Regions from separate parts of the Vibrio nigripulchritudo genome, predicted to be linked through region 1. Evidence: predicted binding sites of a transcription regulator. Region 1 holds the regulator's gene; each other region holds the start of a gene.
What was found. Region 1 encodes MetJ, which represses methionine synthesis genes. Its sites were predicted from a motif close to TTAGACNTNTANANGTCTAA; they were not measured.
Positions count from the first base shown of each region.

Region 1 (6,029 bases):
CATTGCTGATCGCTTCATCGTCAAACCGACCGAATACTTCATTGGCATCAATGCCACTAAAGTCGAGCCAGTAGGTCTGGCTGTCTACTACCGCTACCAGATCAAAGGTTTTGCCGTAGCGCTTTTCCAGTTCGTCTTTCTGTTCTGAAAACAATTCAAGCCAGCTGGAACCGATGTTGCCTTTACCACACAATGCGATAGCCACACGTTTCTGCGCTTGAAATAGCTGGCTGTGAATACCGGTAATCAATCGTGAAGTGTCAGTCTTGCGAAGAATCGCCACCAGACTCAGTCCAGATTCTGCTTCGCTGATAAACTCCACCGGACCGTTTTTCAGTTGCTGGTAGAATCCATAGCAGTGGTTCGGGTTATTGGTCACGCCCGCCCCCACAGCAGCAACCAGAGAATAGCCTTCTTTTAGTTTAATCTCGGCGCCAATGGACACATCCTGAAGGTGGGATAGCGCATCCCCCGCCACTTCGCTGGTGTAAGCCAGAAGTAAACAGCCCTGATCTTCTTGTGCTTCAAAAGCCAGTGGGCTTAATTGAGCGCGAGTTAGAGTGGTGAGTACTTCTTTCGAATGATGATCAAAATCATGACCATGCCCGAAGTCCACTTTCACTAACAACACTTCATCCAGAGAAGTAATGATTTTTGCGCCGCGACCAGACGCCAGAACGCGCTCGATACGGGTCGAACCCGATTCAGGTTGGTAACTACAACGCAAATGCAGTTCCATCGCACTTTGAGCGACAGGCTGAAGTGTACGGCTATGGAGTACAGGAGCAGCCAGACGAGCCAGTTCACTGGCTTCATCAAGACGAAGCAGTGGCAATAGACAAGCATCAGATACCTTGCGCGGATCTGAGCTGTATACCCCGGCAACATCACTCCAGATAGTCACGCGAGTAGCTTCAGCCAAAGCACCGATTACCGTTGCAGAGTAGTCCGAACCATTACGACCAAGCAAAACGGTTTCACCATCGTCGTTTTTTGCCATAAAGCCCGTAATCACCACTCGGCACTGACGGTGCTGCGCCAGCGACTCTTTGATAAGTGGGTAAGAGCGCGCGCGATCCACTTCGGGCTGCGCACCGTGCTCTGCTCGAAGAAAGTCACGCGAATCCTGAGAGACGGCCTCAAGGTTGTTGTGGTTCAGCAGTTCAGCCAGCAGTCTTGCCGACCAAAGCTCACCGTGTCCCATTGCGGAAGATTTTTGCGCGCTTGAAAGCGGGAACGAAAGCTCACCCAATCCGGAGAATTCGGTATTCAGAGCATCCAATAACCCAGCTGCACGCTCTTCAGGCAATAGGCTTTCAATCAGATTAGTCTGGTATTGTCTTAGTTCTTGCAACATCTCATGAGCGACACGACCGTCTTTTTCTAACGCCCCTAACCAGGCAATCAGTTGGTTGGTGGTGCTTCCTGCCGCCGACACCACCACAAGGTCGTTCGGCTGAGAATATTCTTTAAGGATGTTGACTACGCGCTGGTAGCACTCTGCATCAGCCAGGCTGCTACCACCGAATTTGTGTAATTGGCGTTCAACCGTCATTACGCCACCTCCCTGGCTTTGACAAACGCTTGTTCTAGGTCAGCGATCAGGTCATTCACGTCTTCAAGACCGACAGAAAGACGCAACAATGTTGGTGCAATGCCAGCTTCAGCCTGTGCTTCATCGCTCATGGCACGGTGCGTCATAGAGCCTGGATGACAAATAAGACTTTCTACGCCACCCAGCGATTCTGCTAACGAGAACAGAGTCAGCGAGCTGGCAAAGACCTTCATCTGCTCCACGCTTCCGTTAAGTTCAAAACTCAGCATAGAACCAAATCCAGACTGCTGCTTTTTGGCAATATCATGACCTGGGTGCTCTGGCAAACTTGGGTGATAAATGGTGCCCACCAGCTCGTGCTCTTTCAGGTAAGCCAGAATCGTGTTTGAGCTTTCTTCATGCACGCGCATACGAGCACCCAACGTGCGTAATCCACGCAATGTCATGTAGCTGTCGAAAGGCGTACCAGTTGCACCAATACAGTTACCCCACCACGCCAGTTCTTCTGCATGTTTTTCGTCTTTGCAAATCAGTACACCGCCAATCACATCCGAATGACCATTAATGTACTTGGTGGTCGAGTGGATAACAAAGTCAGCACCAAGCGTTAAAGGCTTTTGGTACACAGGTGTCAGAAAGGTGTTGTCGACCGCAACAAGTGCACCAACCGCTTTGGCTTGCTGGCATATTTTTTCAATATCCACCACGCGAACCAATGGATTTGAAGGGGTTTCCAGCAATACCAGTTTTGGTTTCTTGCTGATTGCAGCTGCCAGCGCCTCATCGTCTGACTGATCGACAAACTCAACTTTGAAATCTCCTTTCAAAGCGCGAGTGTTGAATAAGCGATGGGTTCCGCCATAGCAGTCGTGTGGCGCAACGATAAGATCATCAGGACCCAGAAATGCCGTTACCCACAGATTAATTGCTGCCGTACCTGTGTTGGTAATGATGGCATTTGCGCCTTCTTCGAGTTCAGAAAGCGCTTGCTCCAGCAACCCGCGGTTTGGGTTTCCGGAGCGGGTGTAATCGTATTTTGGTACTTCACCAAAAGACGGAAAACCATAGTTTGTCGACAGATAAATCGGTGGGACAACCGCGTGATACTGGGTATCCGCTTCAATACCAGTTCTTACGGCAATAGTGGCTGGCTTTCGTTGGCTCATATAGTTGGTCTTCCTTTCCAGTGGTGCGTTTTACTTGAGCATCTGTTATACCAATTACAAACGCTGGATAACATGCAAGTGACGTGTTTTAACTGAGAGTGTCACGATTAATGTGCAACACTTTAGCGTCATCATTTTGGGACGTCAACACTTCTAGACGTCCATATGTCTTTGCTTATGGCGGTAAAAGTCGCTAAAATCCCACTTTATGAAAGGCTAAGTCGCTAAAACACATGAAAACAGCTTGCTGGGCGAACTAGTCATCCATTTTAGATAAATTATAACTGAAGGTGCGCAATGGCAGATTGGAATGGCGAGTACATCAGCCCCTATGCTGAACATGGCAAAAAAAGCGAACAAGTCAAAAAAATTACCGTATCAATCCCGCTAAAAGTACTAAAAGTACTGACTGACGAGAGAACCCGCCGCCAAATCAACAATTTGCGTCACGCGACTAATAGCGAACTGCTTTGTGAAGCCTTCCTTCACGCCTACACAGGTCAGCCTCTTCCAACGGACGAAGACTTGCGTAAGGATCGCCCGGATGACATTCCAACCGAAGCGAAAGCCATTATGACGGCAATGGGCATCGAATTCGAAGCTTACGATGACGAATAAAAAGAAGGGACAGCAAATGCTGTCCCTTCTTTATTGAATCGCACGACTTGGCAATTTATCCAAGTCGTTTTTTATTCCACCTAGTTTTTATTCTAATTGGCTTTTATTCCAAATAGCTTTCAGGCATGTCGATTCTCGCAACCCCAGAATCAATCGCTGCCTGAGCAACCGCTTTTGCCACTCGAGGCAACAAACGTGGATCCATAGGTTTAGGAATAATATAGCCAGCGCCAAATTCCAGGTTCTCTACTCCCGCTGCTTTCTTCACTTCTTCCGGCACGTCTTCTTTTGCCAGTTGGCGAATCGCGTCAACCGCCGCCAGTTTCATTTCATCATTAATCTCGCTGGCACGAACGTCCAATGCACCGCGGAAAATGAATGGGAAACAAATAACATTGTTGACCTGGTTCGGGTAATCACTGCGACCGGTTCCCATGATCAAATCGTCACGAACTTCGTGCGCCAGCTCGGGTTTGATTTCCGGATCAGGGTTAGAACACGCAAACACTACTGGTTTGTCTGCCATTAGCTTTAACGCTTCTGCTGGCAGTAAATCAGGGCCAGACACACCCAGGAACAAATCGGCACCGTCAATGACATCCTCAAGCGTGCGTTTGTCGGTGTTATTGGCAAACAGTTGCTTGTACTCGTTCAAATCGTCGCGACGGGTGTGAATCACCCCTTTGCGGTCCAGCATGTAGATTTTCTCACGCTGCGCGCCACATTTAATCAAAAGCTCCATGCAGGCAACGGCTGCCGCACCAGCGCCCAAACAGACGATAGTGGCGTCTTCCAGCTTTTTACCTTGTAGTTCGATGGCGTTCAGCATACCAGCAGCAGTAACGATAGCCGTACCATGCTGGTCATCGTGGAAAACAGGCACGTCACAACGCTCAATCAAGCGTTGCTCAATCTCGAAACAGTCTGGGGCTTTGATGTCTTCCAGGTTAATGCCACCGAAGGTGTCGGCAATGTTGGCAACCGTATCGACAAACTCGTCGATGGTGCGATGCTTTACTTCAATATCAATCGAATCCAGACCAGCAAAGCGTTTAAACAGAAGGGATTTCCCTTCCATCACGGGTTTTGACGCCAGAGGACCCAAGTTACCCAAACCAAGGATGGCGGTTCCGTTGGAAATAACGGCAACCATATTTCCTTTAGCGGTGTACTTGTAAACGTTATCGGCGTTTTGCGCGATTTCACGGACTGGCTCTGCCACACCAGGACTGTACGCAAGAGCGAGGTCTTCGACGGTATTGGCAGGTTTTGTCAGTTCGACAGAAATCTTTCCGGCTGTAGGTTGAGCGTGATAGTCCAGAGCTTGTTGGCGAAAATCTTGTAGGGTGTTGTCTTCAGACATGTGGGGACGTTCCAATTATTGTTTTTTGTTGGGGTAAAGTGCATTTGTTGCATGGTGAGCTGATACCGACCGCAAAAAAGGCTCAAGCTCTGTTGTTATACTAAAGTATGACTTGCATTCTTCATAGATTAGCTAAGTTAAAGAAAGGCAATTTTGGAAGAGCTAAGACCACTTAACCGAGAGCTAAATCAAAAAATATTTATTTCATCAACGAAAAAAGGACGCCGAGGGCGTCCTTTTCAAATTTGGTCAGTATTACGAGTACGTAATTACTTCTTGCTGCTTAGAGCACCGAAACGCTTGTTGAAGCGATCTACACGGCCGCCAGTATCAACGATACGCTGCTTACCTGTGTAGAATGGGTGACATTTGTCACATACGTCCAGGTGGATTGACTCTTTTTCTAGAGTTGTCTGGAACTCAAACGTGTTGCCACAAGAACAAGTTGCTGCAACAGATTTGTATTCTGGGTGAATACCTACTTTCATGGGATAACCTCAAATTGGGCCGTGTCGCTATCCGATTCTATGCCGGACACCACACGTAGTTTAGATAATTCGATGCAGAATGACCACATCATCAAGGCGCAGTATAGTAATGAAACATGAGGGTAGGATCAACCTATTTGGCAGTTTTTTCGCCAACTATTTTCACAAACAGTGTGGTTTTATTTCGCCTTACCCTAGAGGGTAAGACATTCGAATTTCAGTAACACAACACCGTTAGGTTACCTGACCTTACTAACTCAGTTATAATCAGATCATTCCTATCAGGTTCATTATAAAAGATTTATGCGCCCTTCTATTGCCAGAGTCGCCTTGCCCGTCCCATTAGACAAGCAATTTGACTACCTTATCGCTTCCCACCAGTTCCCGGTTATTGGTGGGCGCGTTAGCGTACCTTTTGGCAGGCAGACTCTGGTAGGCGTTGTGACCGAGCTTGTTTCTCAGTCGGAGTTTCCTCTACACCAGCTCAAAACCATTAAAGAAGTGCTTGATGACAAGCCTGTGTGGTCAGACTCGTTATATTCTCTTCTTCATTGGTGCAGCCAGTTTTACCTTTATCCGCTTGGTGACACGCTAGCTAACGCCATGCCTGCAATGTTGCGAAAAGGGCGTGCCGCCGACTTTACTGCGTTGAAAGAATGGTTCATCACTCCGGCAGGTAAAGACCGCTTGATGACTGGTTTTGGGCGTGCGGTTCAGCAAGCAAAGGTAATGGGATTACTGGAAAATGGACCGGTTTCCCATCAGGCGATGCTGGATAATGAAGTCTCCAGCTCCGTTTTGAATACCTTAGAGGACAAAGGCTGGATAGAGCAGCGAGA
Region 1 covers NZ_AP027049.1:3,697,350-3,703,378, forward strand. The annotation lists gene QMG91_RS16930 (bifunctional aspartate kinase/homoserine dehydrogenase II) at 1-1,555, opposite strand, end outside; gene QMG91_RS16935 (O-succinylhomoserine (thiol)-lyase) at 1,555-2,721, opposite strand; gene metJ (met regulon transcriptional regulator MetJ) at 3,019-3,339, shown strand; gene QMG91_RS16945 (malic enzyme-like NAD(P)-binding protein) at 3,443-4,702, opposite strand; gene rpmE (50S ribosomal protein L31) at 4,972-5,190, opposite strand; gene priA (primosomal protein N') at 5,494-6,029, shown strand, end outside.

Region 2 (6,029 bases), 1.6 Mb from region 1:
CAGAGGGCGTTGAGACAATTCAGGAAATCGAAGTGCTAACCGGGTTAGGGGTCGATTACATTCAAGGATATTACTTCTCTAAACCTGTCCCGATTGCTGAGATTGAACGTGCACGTCACTATTTGAATAAGAGAAATGAGCTAAGGGCTTACACATTACCCAAGCAAGGGGCGGGGATACTCAGTCTGCATGAACAGATGTCACCGTTTCTGGAACCCAGTACAGCGATGAAGGAAGTCCACGAGATTTTCATGAGAACCGATCTGGATGTTTTGGTTGTGACAGACAGCCAGCACTGTGTCGGAGTTGTTGACCGAGAGGTGTACAACCTGCATATGACCCCAACATTCGGCACTAAGCTAGAAACTCAACGAGATTCCCAAATTCTGAAACGCAAGCTAAGTCAGGTTATGAAGACGCAATTTACCGTTCTGAGCCATGCCACTTTGCTAAAAGATGTTCCCGGTCTGGTCAATAAAGGTGTGCCGCTTCCATGGGTAATCGCCGGAGATAAAGGGGAATGCCTGGGTGTGGTTTCTAAAGCCAAAGTTCTTAAGTTCTTGGCAAAATAACCTTAGCTCTGAATACTTGAAAAGTATTCCCTGTTAGAAAACGGCGATCTAGCGATTTGAATCTGCTATTATCCGTGCCACAAAAATAGAACAGAATCACTGAAGAAATGTTGGATTACCTTCTTGCTCAACTGCTCCCAATGACTCTTGGAGCACAACTTGTTATCACCCTTGTTTTGCAGAAAGGGGATATATGCCCCGGTCAAAGAGGTCGTTTACATAAGCTTCTTCCCGCTTTTATCGCCTTATGGATCGCCACCTCGACGTTAAGCCTGTTAGGTCTCGTTACCGCTGGATTGCTGGTTGCCTTCTATTCAAAAGTTCAGACGGGTAAAACGCGTAACACAGGGTCATTTCTGGTGCTGAATGTTGCTGGAATCGCAGGTTTGGGAGCACTTGTACATCTCATCTTGAAAAGCTTCACCGTGTGGGGAGGCGTTAGCGTTGCAATATCTAGTATTTTACTTGGAGCAGCCTTCGCACAACTTCTGCTAGTGATTTCTCGTTCAAGGTTGCAGGCTTTCCATCGCATTTTACCTGTAGTTGGTGTAACAAGTGGAATGCTGTTTGCCTTAGTGTCTCTACTGCAGGCTTATCAGTTATCACCTGAAGCCATAGAGCATTTTACTACTCATATTTTAGCGGGCTTTGCCATGCTGATAACTGCGATACTGGTGTGGTGCTGGCATATCATCTTTGCCCAGTCTCCGACTAAGGTGCAGTTGGGCGTCACTATCTGCTGTTTGATTGCGTCACAATATGGATTCCAGTCTTTGATTTAAGACAGTTTCCTGTCAATTACAATCCGCTCCTAATGGCACAATTCTCACTAAGCGCTAATCTTAATTATAGAAAAGCGAAATGGAGAAAGTGCCATGGACTTAAGTAACATTACCAATTTAGATAGCATCATTTTGCTGGGTATTGTGAACGAAAAGCTCCGCTTGGAGTGCGACTCATTTGAAGAGTTAGTCACAACTTACGAAATGGACGTAGAAAGTTTGATTGGCAAGCTGGATGTAGAGGGTTACCAATACGATCCTCTTACCAATCAGTTTAAGTCTTACGAAAGGTAAATAGGGTTTAAATCCCTTTGTTTACGCCAGCTTAATTCCCTCAAGATGGCTTCTGCATTGCTGACGTGCGGTGTTGAAGAAAGCTTGTAGGTATCTTTTTTTGCTTTCATTGCTGCGGGTTGCCGCAAACAGCCGACGCCAAAGCCCGTTCGAAAGAGGCTTACTGGTAATTAACCCCTGACGAGAGAATTCAATTACCGCCCAATTAGGCAATGCAGCAACGCCCAGCCCGGCAGAGACCATTTGCACCAGCATTAACGTGTTGTCGCACTGCTTCCATTTGGCGGGTTCGACACCTGCGGGTTGCAGGAAGTGCTTAACAATATCCAGCCGCTGCTTTTGTACCGGATAAGTGATGATGGTTTGATCCTCTAAATGGTGAGGCTCAATACTTTCTAACTCGGCTAAGGGGTGGGTGGTCGAAGTAACTAATCTCATCTCAAAATCAAACAGAGGTTCGTAATGGACTTCAGACTTAGGTTGAATGTCTGAGGTGATAACCAAATCAAGCTCGCCACTAAGCAGGGCAGGTAAAGGTTCAAAACCGAAGCCGGACGAAAAATCTAAAGTCACGCTTGGCCATGCCAGTTGATATTCTTTTAGTGCTGGCATTAGCCATTGGAAGCACGAATGGCACTCGATTGCCATGTGCAATCTTCCATTCACATCTTCTTTCAAGCTTGCCAGTTCACTTTCCGCCATTGCCAGCCTTGGCAATATTTCGTCTGCCACTTTCAACAGAATCTCGCCTTCTGAAGTGAATTTCACCGGACGGGTTTTGCGTAAGAAAAGCTGACCACCAATGCGGGATTCCAGATCTTTTATCTGATGTGATAAAGCCGATTGAGTCAGGTGGAGCGCGGTCGCAGTTGCGGTCAAAGAGCCTGTATCTCGCAACGACGTTAATGTTCTTAAATGTTTGAGTTCTATCATGAGCTTTTCTCACCAATCCATGTTCGCTATGACATTTACTCATAAAAATACGAGTTTTTCTGAGTTATGTAAACGTCTAGACGTCTAAATCTGATTCAAACATGAAAAAAAATAATAAACAAGTTGAATAAATGGAATTTGCTCAACTAAGTGTTTCGAGAGATATTTTAGCCATCCAGACTTCTTAAAGTTTATGTATAAGGAATAACAACTATGGCTATTACAAAGACTCATATCCTCGGCTACCCACGTGTTGGTAAAAAACGAGAACTAAAATTTGCACAGGAAAAGTACTGGCGAGGTGAGATTTCTCAGGAAGAACTGAAAGAAGTCGGTAGTGAATTAAGACAACGTCATTGGAACGATCAGTCAAACAGTGGGCTAAGCTATGTAACAGCGGGTGACTTTGCTTGGTATGATCATGTGCTGACCACTAGCCTGCTATTGGGTCATGTGCCTGAACGTCACAACAAAGGTTTTCCCGATCTGGATACGTTATTCCGTGTAGGTCGTGGTCAGTCTCAGTCGAGTTGTGGATGCGGTGCAGCGGCATCAGACATGACAAAGTGGTTCAATACAAACTACCACTACATTGTGCCTGAATTCAGCAGTAACGATTCATTTGAATTGAGCTGGCCTCAGCTTTTCGAAGAAGTGAACGAAGCGCTTCAAGCGGGACATGATGTGAAACCAGTGCTCCTTGGCCCTGTTAGTTACCTATACCTGGGTAAAGAAGTGGAAGAAGGGTTTGACCGCCTTACTCTTCTTCCACGTCTTCTTACTGCTTATCAGGCAATTTTGGCTAAGCTGTCTAAACTTGGCGTCGAATGGGTGCAGATAGATGAACCTATTCTCGGGCTGGAGCTGGACAAAGCTTGGTTGGACTCCTTCAAACTGGCTTATCAGGTCATTCAAAGCGATGTAAAACTGCTTCTGACAACCTACTTCGACTCGGTAGACGAACACTTAGACTATGTCACTGCACTGCCTGTTAATGGTCTTCATGTGGATCTTTCTGCGGCTCCAGAACAGTTGGAAACGATTGTAAACAAACTGCCTGAAGGGTGGGTTTTGTCGGCGGGTGTCGTCAATGGTCGCAACGTCTGGCGTGCTGATGTAAACGCATGGCTAGAGAAGCTAAAACCAGTGAAAGAGAAGCTGGGTGAAAACTTATGGATTGGTTCGTCCTGTTCACTGCTTCACAGCCCAATCGATTTGGAATTAGAAACTGAGCTTTCAGAAGAAGTGAAGAGCTGGTTTGCTTTTGCAAAACAAAAGCTGGATGAAGTCAGCCTTCTGGGTGCAGCGCTAAATGGCGACAAAGAAGCGATTTCAGAGTGCGAAGAGTACAGTAAACCTATTGTGGCGCGTAAAACAGCGACACATGTGAACAAGCCTGCGGTCAAAGCGCGAGTGAACTCAATTACAGCTTCGCTTGCAGAGCGTAGTGCGCCGTACGAAGAGCGGGCTCACCACCAAGATGAAGTATTGGGCTTACCTTTGTTACCAACAACAACCATTGGTTCTTTCCCGCAAACCAGCGAAATTCGTACAATTCGTAGTGCCTTCCGTACTGGTAAGCTATCGGAGTCGGATTACAACGTAGCACTGAAAGGTCATATCCAAGATGCGGTAGAGCGTCAGGAAGCGCTGGATCTGGACGTGTTGGTTCACGGTGAAGCAGAGCGTAACGACATGGTTGAATACTTTGCTGAACATTTGGCTGGTTTCCAAACGACCAAATTTGGCTGGGTTCAGAGCTACGGTTCTCGATGTGTGAAGCCAGCTGTTGTGGTTGCCGATATTGAGCGAGAAGAACCTATGACAGTAGGTTGGTCAACGTATGCGCAGTCTCTGACTTCAAGGCAGATGAAAGGCATGCTTACAGGACCAGTGACCATTCTTTGCTGGACGTTCCCACGTGAAGACATCACTCGTAAGGAAATTGCACAACAACTGGCATTTGCGCTTCGTGATGAAGTGAGTGATCTCCAAGACGCAGGTATCAACATCATTCAAATCGATGAGCCAGCGATTCGAGAAGGTCTGCCTCTTAAGAAACGCGATCATGAAGAGTACTTAAACTGGGCGGTTGATGCGTTTAAAATCTCAGCGGCGAGTGCGAAACCAGAAACTCAGATTCACACTCACATGTGTTATAGCGAGTTCAATGAAATCATTGAGTCTGTCGCAGCGTTGGATGCCGACGTGATCACCATCGAAACATCTCGTTCGAATATGGAGTTACTGAAAGCGTTTGAAGAATTCAACTACCCGAATGAAATTGGTCCGGGTGTTTACGACATTCACTCGCCAAACATTCCGTCGGAAGAGTGGATTGTCAGTTTGCTAGAAAAAGCCGCAGCTAAGATCCCAGCTAAACGTTTGTGGGTGAACCCAGACTGCGGACTGAAAACCCGAAACTGGGCAGAAACCGAAGCATCTCTGAAAAATATGGTATCAGCAGCCAAAACACTACGCGCACAATGGCAGTAATATTTGAATACAGCGTGTAATTTAAAAGCCCCGACTTTTTGAGTCGGGGCTTTAACGGTATTTAGATCTTTAATATCAATAAGGAATCAGTTTACCCAGTCACGAAGTTTGAAGGTCACCTGGTGATCATTACCTACTAAAACAAGTGTGTCTTTGGTTAGCGTTATGTCACTCCAGTCATTCAGCGTGCTAGAGATAACTTGCTCTGTATTCATCATATCGTCCGGGCACATCATCATGGTCATTCCCATATCCACAACACGGAACTTACCGTCTTTTAATTCACCCTGACCAAAGTAACCGTTACAGCCAGCAAAGCCATTTACTGTCATGTTTTCACCCACTTCAATGCTTGGGTGTTTGCCGTGTTCAGGTTTCACGTATTCCTTTCCATCGACCTGAGCCAGAATCCAGTGATGATGTTGTAAATCTTCATTGGTAACCACTGTTGCATCTCCATTGCTGGTACAAGCTGCCAAAAGAACAGGTAAAGCGATAAGAGCGAGTTGCTTTTTCATTCTAAGCTCCAAGAAATGTTTGTTTAACCGATGCAGTATAAACAACAAGTGAGCCAACTTGTCAGTACGAAGTCATAAAATCTGAATAAAACGAATGAGATAATCAGCATTAATAGAACAGGCGAATAGGTTCATATTCTCAATCTGGTTAAGCAGTCAGAAATAGTCGATTCTGGCTAAGTATGCTGTATTGTTAGTAAAGTGTTATGCTTAATCTATAACCGCTTTACCGTATCTAACAGGAGGGAGAATGGAACAGCTCGAATTTTTTTCCGTGCCCAGTCCTTGTGTGCGGGTGTGTACCACAGATGAACGTGGATATTGCCACGGGTGCATGCGCAACCGTCAAGAGCGCTTTGAATGGTTAACCATGACCCCGGCACAGCAACTTCATGTTATTAAACTGTGTCGACAACGTTATCGTCGGAAAATGT
Region 2 covers NZ_AP027049.1:1,303,122-1,309,150, forward strand. The annotation lists gene QMG91_RS06195 (sensor domain-containing phosphodiesterase) at 1-572, shown strand, start outside; gene QMG91_RS06200 (hypothetical protein) at 680-1,354, shown strand; gene QMG91_RS06205 (DUF4250 domain-containing protein) at 1,448-1,648, shown strand; gene QMG91_RS06210 (LysR substrate-binding domain-containing protein) at 1,670-2,581, opposite strand; gene metE (5-methyltetrahydropteroyltriglutamate--homocysteine S-methyltransferase) at 2,795-5,077, shown strand; gene QMG91_RS06220 (META domain-containing protein) at 5,164-5,607, opposite strand; gene QMG91_RS06225 (DUF1289 domain-containing protein) at 5,846-6,029, shown strand, end outside.
Region 2: metE (5-methyltetrahydropteroyltriglutamate--homocysteine S-methyltransferase) is a predicted target of MetJ. The motif match lies at 2,650-2,669, and genes of this name have one in related genera.

Region 3 (6,029 bases), 780 kb from region 1:
GCGTAATGATGTACCACGCTGTCTCCACCCGAGACTCAGTGAAATTGAAATCGCTGTGAAGATGCAGTGTACCCGCGGCTAGACGGAAAGACCCCGTGAACCTTTACTACAGCTTGGCACTGAACATTGAACCTACATGTGTAGGATAGGTGGGAGGCTTTGAAACGCAGTCGCCAGATTGCGTGGAGCCGTCCTTGAAATACCACCCTTGTAGCTTTGATGTTCTAACTTGGCTCCCTTATCGGGAGTGAGGACAGTGCCTGGTGGGTAGTTTGACTGGGGCGGTCTCCTCCCAAAGCGTAACGGAGGAGCACGAAGGTGGGCTAAACACGGTTGGACATCGTGTGGTTAGTGCAATGGCATAAGCCCGCTTGACTGCGAGAATGACAATTCGAGCAGGTGCGAAAGCAGGTCATAGTGATCCGGTGGTTCTGAATGGAAGGTACCATCGCTCAACGGATAAAAGGTACTCCGGGGATAACAGGCTGATACCGCCCAAGAGTTCATATCGACGGCGGTGTTTGGCACCTCGATGTCGGCTCATCACATCCTGGGGCTGAAGTCGGTCCCAAGGGTATGGCTGTTCGCCATTTAAAGTGGTACGCGAGCTGGGTTTAGAACGTCGTGAGACAGTTCGGTCCCTATCTGCCGTGGGCGTTGGAAGATTGAAGGGGGCTGCTCCTAGTACGAGAGGACCGGAGTGGACGAACCTCTGGTGTTCGGGTTGTCATGCCAATGGCATTGCCCGGAGCTAAGTTCGGAATCGATAACCGCTGAAAGCATCTAAGCGGGAAGCGAGCCCTGAGATGAGTCTTCCCTGATACTTTAAGTATCCTAAAGGGTTGTTCGAGACCAGAACGTTGATAGGCAGGGTGTGTAAGCGTTGTGAGGCGTTGAGCTAACCTGTACTAATTGCCCGTGAGGCTTAACCATACAACACCCAAGGGGTTTTGAGTGGACTCAGATAAGAACATTGAATGTGTAGAACCAGAACTTGCTCTTTATTTAAGAGATAGCAGCTTTCCGAATTAAAGAATTTGCTTGGCGACCATAGCGTTGTGGACCCACCTGATTCCATGCCGAACTCAGAAGTGAAACGCAATAGCGCCGATGGTAGTGTGGGGTTTCCCCATGTGAGAGTAGGACATCGCCAGGCTTTACATTTGAACATCTGCTTCTGATAAGCAGGTATTCCACTGCGGAGTGGTAGTTCAGTTGGTTAGAATACCGGCCTGTCACGCCGGGGGTCGCGGGTTCGAGTCCCGTCCACTCCGCCATTTATTCAGATGAAGCCCTAGCAGTAATGCTAGGGCTTTTTCGTATTTGCCATTTAATTCCCTCAATAGACGAATGAATCCCACTTGAACCCTCATCAAGCCATACGTCCTTAGATTCCCTGTCCCTTATTTTACAAAGCCTCGGTAGAAATTAGTGTTTATCAGCTAATGGATGTACGAATAGAGGTTGGCATCTTTTTCCTAAGACGTACTTTTCGCTTTCTAAGCCAGTCTTACCGTAGGTTTGTGCTAGGTATTCGGCTTGATAAAGAGAGTCATCTTACCTTTTATTTCAGCGATGAGTTTCTGCTCGACATGCGGTATCGTCTGTTATAGTCTGGACATATAGACGTCTAGCCGCTTTAGGGAGAAAGTAAGATGCCCATTAAGATTCCTGATCAATTGCCCGCATTGGATACATTAAGGGAAGAGAATATTTTCGTGATGCCAGAATCACGAGCAACGACTCAGGAAATCCGTCCTCTTAAGGTACTGATCCTTAACTTAATGCCAAAAAAGATTGAGACGGAGACTCAGTTTCTTCGTTTACTTTCAAACAGTCCGCTTCAGATTGATGTTGAGCTACTTCGTATCGATAACCGTCCAAGTAAAAATACGCCGACTGAACATCTGGATACCTTTTACCGTCAGTTTGAAATGGTGAAGAAAAGAAACTTTGATGGCTTGATTATTACGGGAGCACCGCTTGGCTTAGTGCAGTTTGAAGATGTAATTTACTGGGAGCACCTACAAGCCATTATGAATTGGGCAAAGGAGCATGTGACTTCGACGCTTTATGTATGCTGGGCTGCTCAGGCAGGACTGAAGTTACTTTATAATCTTCCTAAACGCACCAGAAAAGAGAAGTTATCGGGGGTTTATAACCACCACATTCTTCAGCCTTATCATCCAGTGCTTCGAGGCTTTGATGATACTTTTCTTGCGCCTCATTCTCGTTATGCAGACTTTTCACCTGAGTACCTCTCTGAGCACACGGATTTGGATATTCTTGCTACGTCGGATGTAGCAGGTGTGTATCTGGCTTCTACAAAAGACAAACGAAACGTGTTTGTTACGGGTCATCCAGAATATGACTCGCACACACTTCACAATGAATACGTTCGAGATCTTGGTGAGGGAATGGAGCCCGCTATACCAGTGAACTATTACCCAAATAACAACCCAGATAATAAGCCAAACGCTAGCTGGCGTAGCCATGGTCATTTGTTGTTTTCAAACTGGCTAAACTACTGTGTTTACCAGCAGACGCCATACGACCTTTCTCATTTCTCCGAAGCGAACTTTACCAAAGACGAGGATTGAGAAATTTGAATATTTACAAGGGCAGCATAAGCTGCCCTTGTTCATTCTAAGTCTCTTCTTTTTTGGCTTTCTCAATCATCGGGGTAATCGTCGAGCCTTGTACCAAAATAGAAAACACCACAACAGAATAGGTCATTACCAGGATAATCTCTTTCACATCAATGAGCTTATCTGGGATAACAAGTATTCCCGGAGGGATAGACAGCGCCATTGCCAAAGCTAAGCCTCCACGTAATCCTCCCCATGTGAGAATCTTCACTGACCACGAGTTATAGCTCCGATAGCGTCTGAATCCCAGATAAGACAACCAAACACTCAGGTATCGGCTAGTCAGGACAAGTGGAACCGCAAATGCCATCAAGATCCAGTCCTCGTGGTGGAATTCAAACAGTAGCATCGACATACCGATTAACAGGAAAAGTACGCCATTTAAGAATTCATCGACGAGTTCCCAAAAATGATCGAGGTGTTCTTCGCTTTCTTTTGAAAAACCAATAAAGCGGGTCCAGTTACCAATCATGATCCCAGATACCACCATTGCCAAAGGTCCGGAAACATGAATGACGTCAGCGAAAGCATATCCAGCAGTAGGGATGCCAATCGTCAGAAGCAGTTCCATGGAGTGGTCGTTGGTCGAGCTAATCAAGTAATGAAAGAGCAGACCCAGAGCAAACCCATAAACAATGCCGCCAATTGCTTCTTGAATAAACAGAAGCGACACACTGGTAAAGGTTGGTGTTTCTGTGCCAAATGCCATGGTATATAGAGTGACAAAGATGACCAAACCAAAGCCGTCATTAAACAGAGATTCTCCCTCAATTTGAGTGGATATACGTTTCGGAGCGTCTAGTTTTTTTACAATGGCAAGCACGGCTATGGGGTCAGTCGGCGAGATGAGGGCACCGAATAACAGGCAGTAAACAAGCTCAAACTGAATCCCGATAATTTGACAAAAACCGTAAAGCACACCACCAATGAAAAACGTTGAGAACAAGGTCGCACCAAGCGCTAAAACGGTGATTTCCCATTTCTGATCTTTCATATTTGGGAGTTTGATACCCAAGCCACCGGCAAAGAGCAGAAAACCTAAAACGCCTTTGAGCAGGAAAGCTTCAAAGTTAATGGTTGTCATGGTGACTGCGGCAACTTTGGTCAAATGAAACCAATCATTTTGACCTGCTATGATGATAAAGAGAGAAAGAATCAAGGCGCCAGCAGTAATGGCGATGGTGGTTTGCATTTTTCCTATCTTGCTGTTTACAAAGGCGATTAGCATCGCCGCTGCAGAAAGAAAACACAGGGTGTAATAGACGGACATGAGCTTGCTTGTTCCAAATGTAACAAAGTGTGTAGTTGGCGAATTTTCCTCCGACTTGTTCCTAATATCAAATACTTTTTTAACCTAATTAATCGGTCTAAAAATACAAATGACATAAGGCTAATTAAGCAGTTTGGACGTCTAGAATTCTATTGGATGTATGGTAGGATGAGAGCAAAGATAAGGAATGAGGCTGTAGTGTGGCTGGAAGCAATATAAGACAACAAATAGAACAACAATTATCCGAGAGAATCCTGTTTATTGATGGTGGTATGGGTACCATGATTCAGGATCTCAAATTGGAAGAAGAGGACTACCGTGGTAAACGTTTCTCTGATTGGCATTGTGACCTAAAAGGAAACAACGACCTGTTGGTCTTAACGCAACCTGAGCTTATCAAGAACATTCACAGCCAGTACCTTGAAGCCGGTGCGGACATTCTTGAAACCAACACCTTTAACGCTACGACCATTGCAATGGCTGACTATGATATGGAAAGCCTTAGCGAAGAGATCAATTTTGAAGCGGCTCGCTTAGCCAAAGCAGCGGCAGATGAGTGGACGGCAAAAACACCGGACCAGCCTCGATATGTTGCAGGTGTACTGGGACCAACAAACCGTACTTGTTCTATTTCCCCAGATGTGAACGACCCGGGTTATCGAAACGTGAGTTTCGATGAATTGGTGGTTGCTTATTCCGAGTCCACACGTGCCCTTATCAGAGGCGGCTCTGATCTTATCCTTATCGAAACCATATTCGATACATTGAACGCAAAAGCGTGTGCCTTCGCGGTTGAATCTGTATTTGAGGAGCTAGGCTTTGAGCTACCGGTAATGATTTCAGGTACCATCACCGATGCTTCCGGGCGTACGCTCTCCGGTCAAACTACCGAAGCTTTTTATAATGCTTTAAGACACGTAAAACCGATTTCTTTCGGTCTGAACTGTGCACTGGGTCCTGATGAGCTTCGTCAATACGTGGAAGAGCTGTCCCGTATTTCTGAATGCAGTGTGTCTGCGCACCCGAATGCCGGGCTTCCCAATGCTTTTGGTGAATACGATCTTTCACCAGAAGATATGGCGGAGCACATTGGCGAATGGGCACGTTCTGGTTTTCTAAACCTGGTTGGTGGTTGTTGTGGTACCACTCCCGAACACATTCGTCAGATGACGTTAGTCTGTAAAGGTGTAAAACCCCGTACATTGCCTGACATTCCAGTGGCATGTCGCCTTTCAGGTCTTGAACCTTTAACCATCGAAAAAGAGACATTGTTCGTTAACGTTGGTGAGCGTACTAACGTTACGGGTTCGGCTCGCTTTAAGCGTCTGATTAAAGAAGAGTTGTACGACGAAGCTCTCGACGTTGCACGCCAACAGGTAGAAAACGGCGCGCAGATCATCGACATCAATATGGATGAAGGGATGCTGGATGCGGAAGCCTGTATGATCCGTTTCCTTAATTTGTGTGCGTCTGAACCTGAGATTTCCAAAGTACCAATCATGGTTGATTCCTCTAAGTGGGAGGTCATCGAAGCCGGTCTTAAATGCATTCAGGGTAAAGGCATTGTTAACTCTATCTCTTTGAAAGAAGGGAAAGAAAAGTTTGTTGAGCAAGCAAAGTTGATCCGTCGATACGGCGCTGCCGTTGTTGTGATGGCGTTTGACGAAGTCGGACAGGCTGAGACTCGCGAACGTAAACTCGAGATTTGTACCAATGCTTATAAGATTCTGGTCGATGAAGTTGGCTTCCCGCCAGAAGACATCATTTTTGACCCGAATATCTTCGCTGTAGCTACGGGTATTGAAGAGCACAACAACTACGCCGTCGACTTTATCGAAGCGGTTGGCGACATCAAACGAGACCTGCCACACGCCATGATTTCTGGTGGTGTATCTAACGTTTCTTTCTCCTTCCGAGGTAATAACTACGTACGTGAGGCGATTCACGCGGTATTCCTGTACCACTGCTTCAAGAACGGCATGGACATGGGGATCGTAAATGCTGGTCAGCTAGAAATTTACGACAACGTACCTGACAAACTTCGTGAGGCAGTGGAAGATGTTGTACTAAACCGCCGTGATGATGGCACAGAACGTTTACTGGATATTGCC
Region 3 covers NZ_AP027049.1:461,933-467,961, forward strand. The annotation lists rRNA gene QMG91_RS02355 (23S ribosomal RNA) at 1-933, shown strand, start outside; rRNA gene rrf (5S ribosomal RNA) at 1,041-1,156, shown strand; tRNA gene QMG91_RS02365 (tRNA-Asp) at 1,201-1,277, shown strand; gene metA (homoserine O-acetyltransferase MetA) at 1,656-2,600, shown strand; gene QMG91_RS02375 (cation:proton antiporter) at 2,647-3,918, opposite strand; gene metH (methionine synthase) at 4,119-6,029, shown strand, end outside.
Region 3: metH (methionine synthase) is a predicted target of MetJ. The motif match lies at 4,052-4,071, and genes of this name have one in related genera.